4 regions of the Glutamicibacter sp. 2E12 genome follow, and region 4 is predicted to be linked to each of the others. Evidence: riboswitches for the same ligand, from Rfam matches in the RefSeq annotation. Region 4 holds a riboswitch; each other region holds the start of a gene.

Region 1 (3,203 bases), 320 kb from region 4:
ACAACGCCATTGCCAAGCTGGCTGATGTTCTGCTCCACGAACCGGGCGAAATAGGGGATCGCGTTGATGGTCAGCGGAACGATAACCGCCGCGGTGCCAATGGTAGTTCCCACAACGAATCGGGTGAACGGGATGATGGCGATCAGCAGGATGAGGAATGGGAAGGAACGGATTGTATTGACCAGCCCGTCAACGATTCGGTGCAGTCGCGGACGTGGGCGCAAACCGTTGGGAGACATCGAGTAAAGCCAAATGCCCAGCGGGGTTCCCAGGAGAATCGCGATCGGGATGGAAACCAGCAGCATCGCAAAGGTCTGCGCCATGGCGACCCAGATTTCCGGGGCAAGTTCGATGATGCGGTCAAAACTGAAAGCTGCTGCGTTGCCGTTGCTCGTGGCTAGCACTACTGACGTGAAATTCATTGGTAATCCAGGTTCTCTATACGCGGGCTACGGTGGCAGCGACGGCTTGGTCCTGCTTTGGCTGGCGGTTAAGCGTGAGTTCGTCACTGATCAGGTAGCGGCCGATTGGCGTCACTGGTTCAAAGCCTGGTTCTCGCAACGAACTCAGGGCGAACTCTTCAACTACCGCTCCGTCTTCCATGACCGAAACCTTGTCGGCAATGGCCTTAATAACGTTCATCTCGTGGGTGACGATGACTGTGGTGATGCCAAGGCTGGCGTTGATGTCACTGAGGTATTGCAGCACCGACGTTGTCGTTCTAGGATCCACGGCACTGGTTGGCTCATCGCACAGCAGGACCTTGGGCTCGGTGACCAGCGCGCGGGCAATGGCGATGCGCTGTTTCTGGCCGCCCGAAAGCTGTCCTGGATAGGCGGCAGCCTTGTCAGCGAGGTCCACTATGGACAGCGCTTCCAGCGCACGTTCACGGCGTTGCTTTTTCGGAACACCAGCGAACTTCAGATTCAGCTCGACGTTCTGTTGCGCGGTGCGATTGTTCAGCAGGTTGAAGTGCTGGAAGATCATCCCGATCTCATGACGCTGCTTTCGCAGGTCTCCTTCACTGAGCCCGGTCAGTTCGACGCCATCCACGATGACCTGGCCCGACGTGGGACGCTGCAGCAAATTGATATTGCGCAATAGCGTTGACTTTCCTGCACCGGAAAATCCGATAATTCCATGGATGGTTCCGGCCTGGATTTCCAGCGAGACATCCTTGACGGCCGTGAATTGATCTTGGCCCTTGCCGAAGGCGGTCGTTACGTTTTCAAGACGAATCATCATCGCTCCCTTGGTGCTTGGTTATGCGGAGCGCACTTCGCGAAAATCATCTGCGTTCCACAGATTTTCCGTCGCGAAGTGAAAGTACTCCATCGGTTCTGGCTGTAGCACCGCTCCCTCTCGGGTGGTTGCTGCGACGTCGTTGAGCCAGATCTCTCAGTCGCTCTGGATGGTGTGCGTTCGGTTGTACGAGCCGAACAATTCAAGTCTGGAGTCCACGCCCGCAGGCCGGCAAACGTTACTTCAATCGGCGTCATCAAGTCATAGTCCGGACGGATCCACGCTGAAATCACGCAATAATCCACGTAGCAATCTGACACATTTCGCTACTTCCCCTCTTTGTGACGAAAGCCTTGCAGTTTCTGCCCATCTCTCGCTGGCTTGTGCCAGCAATCTTGGGTGGGGAATTCAGCGATGCCTACGGTGGTTGTAGCAGATGCAGACCAACGAGAGGACCCCATGAAGATCGCAATTACCGGTGCCACCGGACAGCTTGGAAATCTAGTCATCGACGCGCTGCTGGCGCGCGGGGCGAATGCCGGTGATCTGGTCGCCATTGGCCGCTCCGAGCAGAAGCTGGAACCACTGGCAGGCAAAGGCCTGGAAACCCGCGTTGCCGATTACAACGCCCAGCCAACTCTCGTGTCCGCACTCGAAGGCATAGACAAGCTGCTGCTGATTTCGGCCAGCGAGGTGGGCCAGCGCGTTGCCCAGCATGAGAACGTCATCAACGCGGCCAAGCACGTGGATGTCTCGCTGATCGCCTACACCTCAATTGCCAACGCCCTGTCCGGCGGCATGAAGCTCGCCGACGAGCACATCGCCACCGAACGGCTGCTGGCCGGATCCGGCATCGACTACGTGCTGTTGCGCAATGGATGGTACATCGAGAACTACACCGACCAGCTGATGGGCTACCTCAACAGCGGCACGGTGCTCGGTGCCGCCGGCGATGGCAAGATCAGCGCTGCCGCCCGTGCAGACTATGCGGATGCCGCTGCGGCCGTGCTGCTTTCCGAGGAGGACCAGAACGGCAGGATCTACGAGCTGGGCAGCGATAAGCCATTCACCCTCGCCCAGCTTGCTGGCGCGGTTGGCGCTGCCGCCGGCCAGGACATCGCCTACCAGGAAATGGATCCAGGGCAACTGGAAAAGATCTACGCTGATGCCGGCGTCCCCGGACCGTTCGCGCACATCCTCGTCGATACCGACATGCGCATTCGAGAAGGAGCGCTGGAAGTGGACTCCGGGGAGCTGGCTCAGCTGATCGGCCGCGCCCCGGCTTCCTTGGGCAAAGTCATCAAGGACAACCTGGACAAGTAGCCCAGGTGCACTAGGGTTCCAGCGGGCAGGCATTGGCGGCGATCGAGGCCGCGGTGCCTGCCCGCCGCTTTAACGCGTCACAACCCGGAATATTCGCGCGGCAATGCCGAAATTGCCGCGCAAACCCATGGTGCTGCGTGTCACAACCGCGCGGCGAGTTCCCGCTCCCGTAAATTTGCGCATACTTCATCCCCACCTGCAGAGGAGATCAAAGCATGCCACGAGTACGTTTAAGATCAGTTGCCTGCGCGGCAGCCATCGCCTTGGGCCTGGGAGCTTTCTCAGCGCTTCCGGCGAGCGCCGAACCACGGCACACCCAGAAGGACCCGACCGCCATCGGCACTGGAGGCGCAGTCTCGTCGGTCGATCCGGAAGCCACCGCTGCCGGCATCGAAATCCTGCGCAAGGGAGGCAACGCTGTCGATGCGGCTGTGGCAACCGCGGCGGCACTGGGCGTCACCGAACCCTATAGCGCAGGCATTGGCGGCGGCGGATACTTCATGCACTACGATGCGAAGTCGGGCAAGGTCAGCACCATCGACGGCCGCGAAACCGCCCCGGCAGGCATTGGGCATGATGCCTTCATCGATCCTGGAACCGGCGAACCGTATAACTTCACCCCGGAACTGGTCACCAGT
Region 2 (3,203 bases), 640 kb from region 4:
CGCACACCGTGTACGGTCCGTATACCTCGGTGAGGCCATATACATGGACTACCTCGATGCCCAGCTTCTGCAGCTTGGAGATGATTGCCGGGGACGGGGGAGCTCCTGCGGTGGTGATGCGCAGTGGCGCATCGAGCTGGTGGGCGCGGGTGGAGTCGGCGATGATGGAGCAGACGGTCGGAGCGCCGCACAAGTGGGTGGTTCCAAGATCCTCGATGGCATCCCAAACGGAATCTTCGCGCACGCCGCGCAGGCACAGGTGCGTTCCTCCCGCTGCGGTGACGGCCCATGGAGTGCACCAGCCGTTGCAGTGGAACATCGGCAGGGTCCACAAGTAGCGGGTCTTGGCGGTGAAGCCCTGGTGGTGCGCTTCGCCCAACGAGTTCAGGTAGCTGCCGCGGTGCGAGTAGAGCACGCCCTTCGGCTTGCCGGTGGTGCCCGACGTGTAATTGAGAGTGATCGGAGCCCGCTCATCGGCGATGGCGTAGGGAAGTCTTTCATCCGAGGCTTGTGCGATTAGCTCGTCCAAGGTGGCGTCCACGGGCACGTCCGGACGTTCTCCGGCGTACTGGTCATCGGCGATCTCGATGAGCGCCTCCAGCGTTGGGTTCTCGCGGCGCAGGGTCTTCGTGTTCTCCAACAGCTCTGTGTCGGCAAGCATCAGCTTGGCAGCAGAATGATCAATGATGTATTGCAGCTCGTGGGCCGAGAGTCGGGTGTTCAGGGCAACGAGGACTGCGCCTGCCAGCGGTACGGCGTAATGCGCCATGAGCATTTCGGGAGTATTCGGTGCCAGCACGGCCACGCGGTCGCCCGGCTCAATGCGAGCCTTCAGCGCCTGGGCAAAGCGGTGCACCCGTGCTTCGAATTCTTCATAGGAGAAGCTGCGAGTTCCATGGATGACGGCGGTCTTCTTCGGATAGGCCTCGGCTGTGCGTTCCAAGAAACGCAGTGGGGTCAATTCTGAATGGTTTGCCTGAATCTCTACCATGGTGTGGCTATTCCTCAATCGTCATCGATGGTTACGGAGAACAATAAGCAGGAGTGTGACTCAATGCACTCCATGACCAATAGTGGCATGAACCTCAGCGTCATGCCGGGAAACCAAGTTTCATTACGGTGGGCGGTAGGGAATTCGCGCCAGGGCCCCGAGCCCAGGGGAGGAGTTAGTGTTCTGCCGAATCAAGAGCGGCGGAAGCCTGCTGCGATCATGGGGCCGAAGCGTTCAAGAAGCGCGGCGTATGGCGAATAAAAGACTGCCCAAGGACTTCTGGCGGGGCCTTGGATCGAATATTGCGTCGAATATTGCGATTTGCGAAGTGAAATGTTTGACGGCTGTTCGTCATGAGCCATATCGTTTTAAACAGAATCAAGAGCATCAGCTATAAGCCCTGGCTTGCTGATCGGCAACCCTCTCAACGGTAGTGGGGTGCTCCAGGTGAGGATTCGGTTCCACACAAAATGTGCTGGAACAAGTACCGCACACGGCGCGGAACTTCAGCCCAAGCGGCTTCGAGTAACGAGAAGCCAATGCTTGCAGGCTACTGCGCGGTGGGCAAGACCCAAAGGAATCGAGCCATGTCATTGAATCTTGAACTTGACCCGTTGACCCTGCGCAAGGTTTTCGCTCAGCATCCATCAGGGGTAGCCGCCCTCTGTGCAGAACTGGATGGCGTGAAGACCGGAATTGTCGCTTCATCGTTTACCGTGGGAGTTTCCCTTGAACCTGCACTGGTGATGTTCGCCGTGCAGAAGTCCTCGAACACTTGGCCAAAGCTGCGCGAAGCTGGCCGCATTGGCGTCTCAGTGCTGAGCGAACGCAATGATGGTGTCTGCGCTCAGATTGCGTCGAAAAATGGCGACCGGTTCCGCGGAATCGATACCTATTCCTCGGATCAGGGCGCGCTCTTCGTCAACGACTCCACGTTGTGGCTGGAGACTTCGATCTACAACGAGGTCGAAGCGGGGGATCACTGGGTAGTCCTGATGGAAGTCCACGGGCACCGCACCTCCGAGCACTCGCCACAGATCTTCCATGATTCGCGGTTCCATTCGCTGCCGATTCCTGAGCTCGTATAAGCGCTTCGCATCTTCCAAAGCTCCGGCCAGATCAAATCATCGATCTGGCCGGAGCTTTTTGAATTCCGGTTAGGCGGGTTGAGCCGTTCCCCGCAGCCCTCGACACCGGCAATGCCCGTTCTCTCTCGCCACCCTGAAGACGTGGCAAGATGGCTGGCAATCTCATGGCCTGCCATCTTGGGCCAGCTGCCCCAGGCATTTGGCGATAACCTCGTCATCAAAGTATCTGTCGCGAGAAACCTTGAACTCGCCATATCCGCCACCCGCCTGGGCTGTCGAACAGAACCGCGCAGGTAGCTCATGGATCCTCGCTGCACGCTGGACCGGCCTCGGTTCGTAAGCAAATCAATAACGTGGCCACGGCCGCGGTTGATGAAGCCCTAACTGAGGAGCTCTTGGAATCCCTCAGGCAGCGAGCTGTCCAGGCGGCCGTGGCCGCCGTGACCGAACAGGTGGAGGCCAACGAGGCAGCCGAAGAAGCCCAAGACGACGAGGGCGAGGCTGAACCGGAGGAAACCCTTTACTACGGTTCCGTTGATGAGTTTGTCCGTGAGTACCTGCGCAATGTCTATCGCCGGGCGATCAACGGCCGGTCGCGGGTCTGGGCTGCCCGGTGGTGGGAATATGACGAGGCAGTGATCCGTCTGGAAGCGCTGTGGCGTTCCTGGGAACATCTGCGCATGGACCCCAGCACCGGCATGAGCGTGTGGTGGCGTGACCACGCGGACCACCATATGGCGGTCTTGCTGGACCCGGATGGGCCGTTTTCCTCGGCAGCGGACACCGACGAAAACAAGTCCAAAAAAGGGCAGCCGTTGCCTTATGCAGCGCCGCCGGAGGGCTTGTTCCCTGACCAACGTCAAATCCACCTTCCAGTTGTTGAACCTCCAAAAAAATATTTATTCTAGTGGGTAAGTTTCTTTGATATAGTAACTACGACTGATCAGAGACGGATCTTGTAGTCGATCTTGACTTCGGTCGTGCAAAGCTCCTGCGCATCAATTTTCAGCGCCAAATCTCATTTGGCGAATGGAACTTGGAAGTTAGGAGCAATAACTCAGGGCATGTGAAAATGCGATTCTTCGTGTTTCCACAGGGCCTCAATCAAAAGGAAAAATATGTCA
Region 3 (3,203 bases), 810 kb from region 4:
ACTTGCCGGCTTGGCCTACGCCAGCCGCTTCAACAAGTCCCAATGGACCCCGTTGCCAAGCGACGACCACAATGACATCTCCGAACTCGACTATGAGCAGCTGCGTGCAAGCTTCGGAAAATTGCCCAGCCCGGCGCTAGCCTTCATGCCGATCCTGGTTCCGCTGGTGCTGATCTGTGCCGCATCCATTGCGAAGCTGCCCTCGCACCCGATTGGCGAAGGCGCTGCCCTGGAAATCCTTTCCTTCCTGGGGACGCCAGTTATTGCGCTGATCTTCGGCTTGATCTCATCGACTTTTCTTTTGAGCGGTGGCAGCAAGCTGGCGGTCTTCAATGAGCAGATGAACGAAGCTGTACGCACCGCTGCTCCGATCTTGCTGATCACCGGTGCCGGCGCCGGCTTCGGCGCGGTCCTGGCCGCGTCGGATCTGACCACGATTCTTTCGGATTCACTCAGCGGACTGGGCTTGGGCCTGGCTGTGCCATTCCTGATCGCCGCTGCATTGAAGTCCGCCCAGGGCTCGTCCACCGTCTCAATGGTGACCACTTCCGCGCTGGTCGCTCCGATGCTCGGCTCCCTGGGCTTGGGTTCGGAGCTGGGCATGGTGCTATCCGTATTGGCAGTAGGCGCCGGTGCGATGGTTGTCTCGCACGCCAACGACTCCTACTTCTGGGTCGTCTCGCAGCTCAGCCGCATTCCGGTGATCACCGCCTACAAGACCCTGAGCGTGGCTACCGCCATCCAGGGCACCGCGGGTTTCCTGACTGTACTGGTCCTGGGAGCCGTACTGCTTTAGCAGCACGCCTTCCAAGAAAGCAACGGATCGCGCCATCGGCAGATGGCGCGATCCGTTGCTTTAAGCAGTGCTGGATTAGCCCAGGCCTGCCGCCGGGAAGCTCCGCGCGGCCTTATTCGCTGTGGCAGTCGAGATCACCAGCAACGCGATGGCGGCCAGGTAGCCGGCTCCGGTCGCGGCGAAGGCGAAACCGAATTGGCCCAGCAGGCAGAGAACTGCTGCGCTGGCCAATGCCGCCCAACCGGCCCAGGAAGCCGCGGCAAGCAGGGGCGCAGCCTGCTGATGCCCGGCGAGCCAGGCCCCATCGCTGGCCAAGGTGTGGCGCGTCTTGATGCCGATCGCCGCATTGCGAGCGAGCTTCCGGTCCCGTGCCATCGGGGCGAGGAACGCTGCGACCAGCGTTATGCTCAGCAACCCGAACATGAAGGCAATCACGCCTGCTGGATCCACTTGCCGCCTCTTCTGCCGATTGATCTTGAATGGCCATTCAATGCGGTCGCATGGAAGTGCCCTGATCCACGCTGTGTTCCCAATCGATGCCTAGGGGAACGCCTTTGAAATCCAGTTCCAGCATGCCAATTGCGTCATGCGAAGGTCATATGACGTCTTATCCGCCCGTTTTCCGGCAGGGCGAAGGCGCGAAGATGACGTATTTTGTCCTGCTGTTCCTCCGCATGACAGCGCCCTTCCCGAGGACCTGCCAGTAATGCTTGACTCGGAGCACAACCCATCCAGAGCGGCTGAGAGGCCTGGCTCCGAGACGCCGCAGCAAGCCTGCACTCCGCAGGTAGTGCTAACGCCAGGTTCGATGGATCCGCAGATTTTCTGCATCCTTCGGAATCCATAGCCCAAGAGGAGAACGAAGATGACTGTACTGGATACCCAATTGCCGCGCGTGCCCTACACCGGCACTGCTGATGAAGCTGAACTGGCTCATTGGCGCGACGTCGCCCAGCAAGTAGCTGACAAGCTGGCGGCTGACGCGCTCGAACGCGACCGAAAGAACGCCCAGCCTTTCGCCGAAGTGCAGCTGCTGCGCGAAGCCGGGTTGCTCAATCTCTTGGTGCCTGCAGAATTCGGCGGAGCCGGAGCCCATTGGGAAGCGGCTTTCGAAGCGGTCCGCATACTGGCCGCAGCTGATGGCTCCATCTCGCAGTTGCTGGCTTACCACTACATCAACCAGTCCGGCATTGCGTTCTACGCCCCAGCAGAAGCGCAAGGGGCATGGTGGCAGCGCACCGTGGAAGGTGGCTGGCTCTGGGGCGATTCGGTGAATCCAGTTGATCCGGATTTGACGCTGAGCGCCGAAGGGGACGGCTACCGACTGAATGGAGCCAAGCGATTCTCCACGGGTTCCGGTGTTGGCGAGGTCATCGTCATCAACGCGCTGGTCCAGGGCGGAGAATACGACGGGCAGATTCTCGCGTTGGTTCTGCCACGCGATATCGATGGCTTGGAAATCGTTGACGACTGGGACTACCTGGGACAGCGGCTGAGCGCGTCGAATTCCTTGAAGTTCCACAACGTGCGGCTCGAAGCAGGGGACTTGCTGGGATTCGTCACCGATGAACCGGTCTCCACCCTGCTTACCCCCGGTATCCAGTTGGCCTTCGCCAACTTCTACCTGGGCATCGCCCAGGGAGCACTGGAGCGCGGCAAGCAGATCTTGCTGGGCCGCAAGAACGCCTGGCTGTTCTCGCAGGCAGAGACCTACTCGCAGGACCCGATCTTCCAGCGCACCGTCGGAGAGCTCAAAGCCCGCACTGCAGCAGTGGCGGCGCTGACCGAGAAGCTGGGCCGGAAATTCGATGCCCTGCTCTCGAAGGCCGGGGAAGTCACCCAGCCCGAACGAGCGGCGTTGGCCGTGGAAATTGCTGAAGCCAAGGTGGTCTCCACTGAGGTGGGAGTGGATGTGGCGAACCGGATCTTCGAGGTGACCGGTTCATCTTCGACTGCGAACTCGGTGGGTCTGGACCTGTACTGGCGCAATGTGCGCACCCATTCGCTGCACGACCCAGTGGACTACAAGAAGATCGAGGTCGGCGCCTACTTCCTGCGCGGAGAGTCCCAGCCGCTCTCGCTGTACACCTAAGAAAACTTCTCCCGGATTGGACTGAACGATGACTGTACTTGCAACTGGCAATCGACTCGCAGGCCTCAAAAACCGCTTCGCACCGCTCTTCGCGCGCATTGCGCAGGGTGCAGCTGAACGCGACCGCACCGGCGAATTGCCCTTCCAGCAGGTCGCGGACCTGGCCGCTGCCGGCTTTGGCGCGGTTCGGGTCCCGGAATCGCACGGGGGTGCCGGTGCTACGCTGCCCGAACTCTTCGAGCTCTTCGTGGATCTCGCGGCGGCGGATTCCAATATTGCCCAAGCGCTGCGCGCGCACTTCGCCTTCGTCGAGGA
Region 4 (3,203 bases):
CGGGCAAGAAGATGTCGCTACGGCATTGCAGATGCTGGCCGAAGCGCCAGATGCGATCCATCAGCGCACCGGCTGGGCGAGAACTGCGCTGATGGTCAAGGAGCGTTTCCCGAGCCAGCGGCAGTCCCTGGGCGTGCCAACCTGGTTCTACGGCCACGAGCCGCCGAATCTGTTTGCCACCCAGATTGCCAAGTTCTTCACCAATTCCATTCGTGAAGCGATTTTGCTGGAGCAGTCCAACGGCGGGCTGGTAGTTCTGCCCGGGGCCGCCGGCACGGTGCAGGAAATCTTCCAGGATGCCTGCGAAAACTACTACGCTACCGGTGCTCGCGTGGTGCCGATGGTGCTGATCGGCAAGGACTATTGGACGAGGGATCTGCCTGCTTGGCCGCTGCTTCAGGCCCTGGCCAAGGACCGTGTCATGGAACAGAAGATTGCTCTGGTGGAAACCGCCGAAGAAGCGATGGAGTTCATCCAGAGCATGCAAACCCTGCGCCGGCGTACCCGGCGGCCGGAGAACAGCTAGAGCACGGCATGGAAAATGCCGGTACAGCCAAAGCTGTACCGGCATTCGAATCGCAGCAGGCTGCTATCCGATGCTGACGTCGAAGATCAGGCCCAAGCAGTAGGTGATGGCCGCTGCGCCCCAGCCGATGGCTAGCTGGCGCAGGCCGCGCTTGAGCGGGGAGGCACCGGAAAGCAGTCCCACGATCCCTCCGGTGATCATCAGGGCCACGCCTACCAGGACTACCGAGACGAGGATCGCGGTCATGCCGGAGAGCCCAAGGATATAAGGCAGGATCGGCACGACCGCGCCGGAAGCGAAAAGGATGAACGAGGTGGCCGCCGCGCCGGTGGCCGACCCCAGTTCCTGGTGCTCCTTCTCGAGTTCTTCGCCGCGGCCTTCCGGGTTCAACGAGAAGTCGGGGTTGCAATCGCAGGTGAACAGGCCCATGCGTTCTGCGGCCCGGTGCGCTGCATCTTCATCGCTCATTCCGCGGGCCTTGTAGATCAGCACCAGCTCGTTGGCGTCCAGATCGAGGTTCGGGGCGGCGGTTAGCGTGACCTGGGTTGGTCGCGAGGCGGTCAGCAGCTCGCGCTGGGAACGCACCGAGACGTATTCGCCAGCTGCCATGGACAGTGCGCCGGCCAGCAAACCGGCAACACCGGAGAACAGCACGAAGGTCGCTGAAACACCGGTCGCACCGATACCCATGATCAACGCCAGGTTGGAAACCAGCCCGTCGTTGGCGCCGAAGACCGCAGCGCGGAAGTTGCCCGAAAGGCGCGCACGGCCTGCTGTAGCCAGCGCCCGGACGACCTCTTCGTGGACCTGTTCGTCGGCCGCCATCTGCGCGGTGGCGTCCTTGTCGTCGCGGTAGGGCGAACTGCTTTCGGAGCGCTGGGCCATGGCCAGCACGAAGACCGAACCGAAATGCAATGCCAGGAAGCGCAGCATGGTGCGTCGCAGCGACGGGCGGACTTCCTTGAAATGCTCGCCGAGCAGGACGCGCCAGTGGGATTCGTGGCGGGCTTCCGCCTCTGCAAGGCCCAGCAGGATTTGCCGTTCTTGACCGGTTTTCTTTTCCGCGAGGGCCCGGTAGATGGAGCCTTCGGCGACTTCATCTGCGAGATACTTGCGCCATCGCTGGATCTGCGCTTTGGTAGGTTCGGTTTCTGGGTGCTGTGGCATCGCGACGATGACCCTCCTGGAACATGGATTTTCCAATGAAACCCGTGGATCGGATCAACCACCCAGTTTAGTCAGGGCTCCTGCACTTGGGAATTTGGCAAGGCTAAAAGCAATTCGCTTGCCCGCGGGATCTCCGGCTACCGGCAGCACCAGCTGCAATTCAGAAGTGGCCGGATCATAGGTCGGCCGGCGGGCGCAACGGGCAATGAGCTGTTCAAGCCTGAGCGGATCTGCAACGTAGCGGGTGCGCCAGCGGCCTTCGGCCTTGAACTGCACTTGGCCGGTCTGGCGGTCGATGACGGGCAGAATCGGATATGCCATGGGACGTCAACTCTCTTGCGAGCTCTTGCCCGTGCACCTGTTGATGCGCGGACCGCTTCCTCATCCGAACCACCCATGAACTTGGGGTTGGTGCGCGGCCAGTCGGAGCTTGGCGCCGCGTCTCGTGAAGCAACATTTCCGATGGTACCGCCGGTGGCAGGGCGCGGTGAAGTCCGAATGCGTAATATGACTGCGGCTCAGCTGCCCGGGGCAAAGGCATTGGCCAGTTGCTGCAGCTTCTCGCGTTGTTCGGCCCATTGCCCCGCGGTGTAGCCGGGCAGCAGATCCAGTTGCGCGGTCCAGCCAGCACGGCCATCGAGCTGCTCGCGAATAATGTCCAAATGCCCTGCATGGCGGGAGGTCTCGGCGAGCGCATGGATGAGCAGGTGATCCAATGTGGTATTCCCGGCTGGCCCCCACCACGGTACCTCTACGGGGCTGACCAGGGGCAGGGTGCTGATGGCCTCATCGGCGAAGGCGATGGCTTTCCGATAGAGGCCGATCAGCTGTTGCGCGCGCATGTCTGCTGGCGGAAGGAAATCCGCGTCGGGATCATGCGGAGCTATGAACTCGCGAACGTAGCGGTCATTGGCCTTGCGCTTGAGGCAGGTGCCGAAATATTCGTATTCATTGATCGCCAAATGGTGTAGTACACCCAGGATATGGGTGCCCGTAGGGGTGAGCGGGGTGCGGGCCAGGTGCTCGGCGAGGCCTTCTGCCTTGAAGATCGCATTCTCGCGTGCGTCGTTCAGGTACCCGCAGAGCTTGTCCTTGGTGCTGTCCATGGACAGAGTCTAGTGACCGTGGTGGGTCCGCGGTAGGGGCGCCGTGTGTTTACCATTGGTAAACTTGCCCCGCAGGCCTTGAAGCCAAAGTGGTTGCGGTTGTAGTTGCTGCAAAAAACGTCGATGGAGCCAAACGATGAAAACCTTGCCAGTTGAACCAACCGGTGCTGCGATCAACATCGGTGCGAGGCTGCGCGGGGTGCGCCAGACCCAGCGCATGACCATTGACCAGGTCGCCGAGCTATCCGGACTGACCAAAGGTTTCCTCTCACGTGTCGAGCGCGACCTGACCAGCCCTTCGGTTTCGACCCTTTTGCGGTTGTGCGAAGTGCTGGGCATGGAAGTAGGTACCCTCTTCGAGGTTCCAGAAACGAAACTGGTCCGCCTGGAGCAGGCTCCCCGTG

Evidence for each region. A riboswitch is a leader RNA that binds a small molecule or an ion and turns the genes downstream of it on or off. The one in region 4 is predicted to bind S-adenosylmethionine.
Region 1: another riboswitch for S-adenosylmethionine. It lies ahead of ACP3TE_RS05845 (methionine ABC transporter ATP-binding protein); the one in region 4 lies ahead of ACP3TE_RS04290 (hypothetical protein).
Region 2: another riboswitch for S-adenosylmethionine. It lies ahead of ACP3TE_RS07430 (flavin reductase family protein); the one in region 4 lies ahead of ACP3TE_RS04290 (hypothetical protein).
Region 3: another riboswitch for S-adenosylmethionine. It lies ahead of ACP3TE_RS08200 (acyl-CoA dehydrogenase family protein); the one in region 4 lies ahead of ACP3TE_RS04290 (hypothetical protein).

What each region holds. Positions count from the first base shown of each region.
Region 1 is NZ_CP188297.1:1,260,417-1,263,619, forward strand. Features, by position in the region: gene ACP3TE_RS05840 (methionine ABC transporter permease) at 1-422, opposite strand, end outside; gene ACP3TE_RS05845 (methionine ABC transporter ATP-binding protein) at 439-1,245, opposite strand; SAM riboswitch class I at 1,329-1,418, opposite strand; gene ACP3TE_RS05850 (NAD(P)H-binding protein) at 1,702-2,565, shown strand; gene ggt (gamma-glutamyltransferase) at 2,781-3,203, shown strand, end outside.
Region 2 is NZ_CP188297.1:1,581,867-1,585,069, forward strand. Features, by position in the region: gene ACP3TE_RS07425 (long-chain-fatty-acid--CoA ligase) at 1-991, opposite strand, end outside; SAM riboswitch class IV at 1,368-1,484, shown strand; gene ACP3TE_RS07430 (flavin reductase family protein) at 1,579-2,079, shown strand; gene ACP3TE_RS07435 (DUF4913 domain-containing protein) at 2,511-2,987, shown strand; gene ACP3TE_RS07440 (hypothetical protein) at 3,198-3,203, shown strand, end outside.
Region 3 is NZ_CP188297.1:1,751,031-1,754,233, forward strand. Features, by position in the region: gene ACP3TE_RS08190 (GntP family permease) at 1-796, shown strand, start outside; gene ACP3TE_RS08195 (hypothetical protein) at 872-1,246, opposite strand; SAM riboswitch class I at 1,521-1,611, shown strand; gene ACP3TE_RS08200 (acyl-CoA dehydrogenase family protein) at 1,662-2,888, shown strand; gene ACP3TE_RS08205 (acyl-CoA dehydrogenase family protein) at 2,917-3,203, shown strand, end outside.
Region 4 is NZ_CP188297.1:942,557-945,759, reverse strand. Features, by position in the region: gene ACP3TE_RS04300 (LOG family protein) at 1-526, shown strand, start outside; gene ACP3TE_RS04295 (VIT1/CCC1 transporter family protein) at 590-1,693, opposite strand; gene ACP3TE_RS04290 (hypothetical protein) at 1,748-2,014, opposite strand; SAM riboswitch class IV at 2,031-2,144, opposite strand; gene ACP3TE_RS04285 (DinB family protein) at 2,212-2,799, opposite strand; gene ACP3TE_RS04280 (helix-turn-helix domain-containing protein) at 2,936-3,203, shown strand, end outside.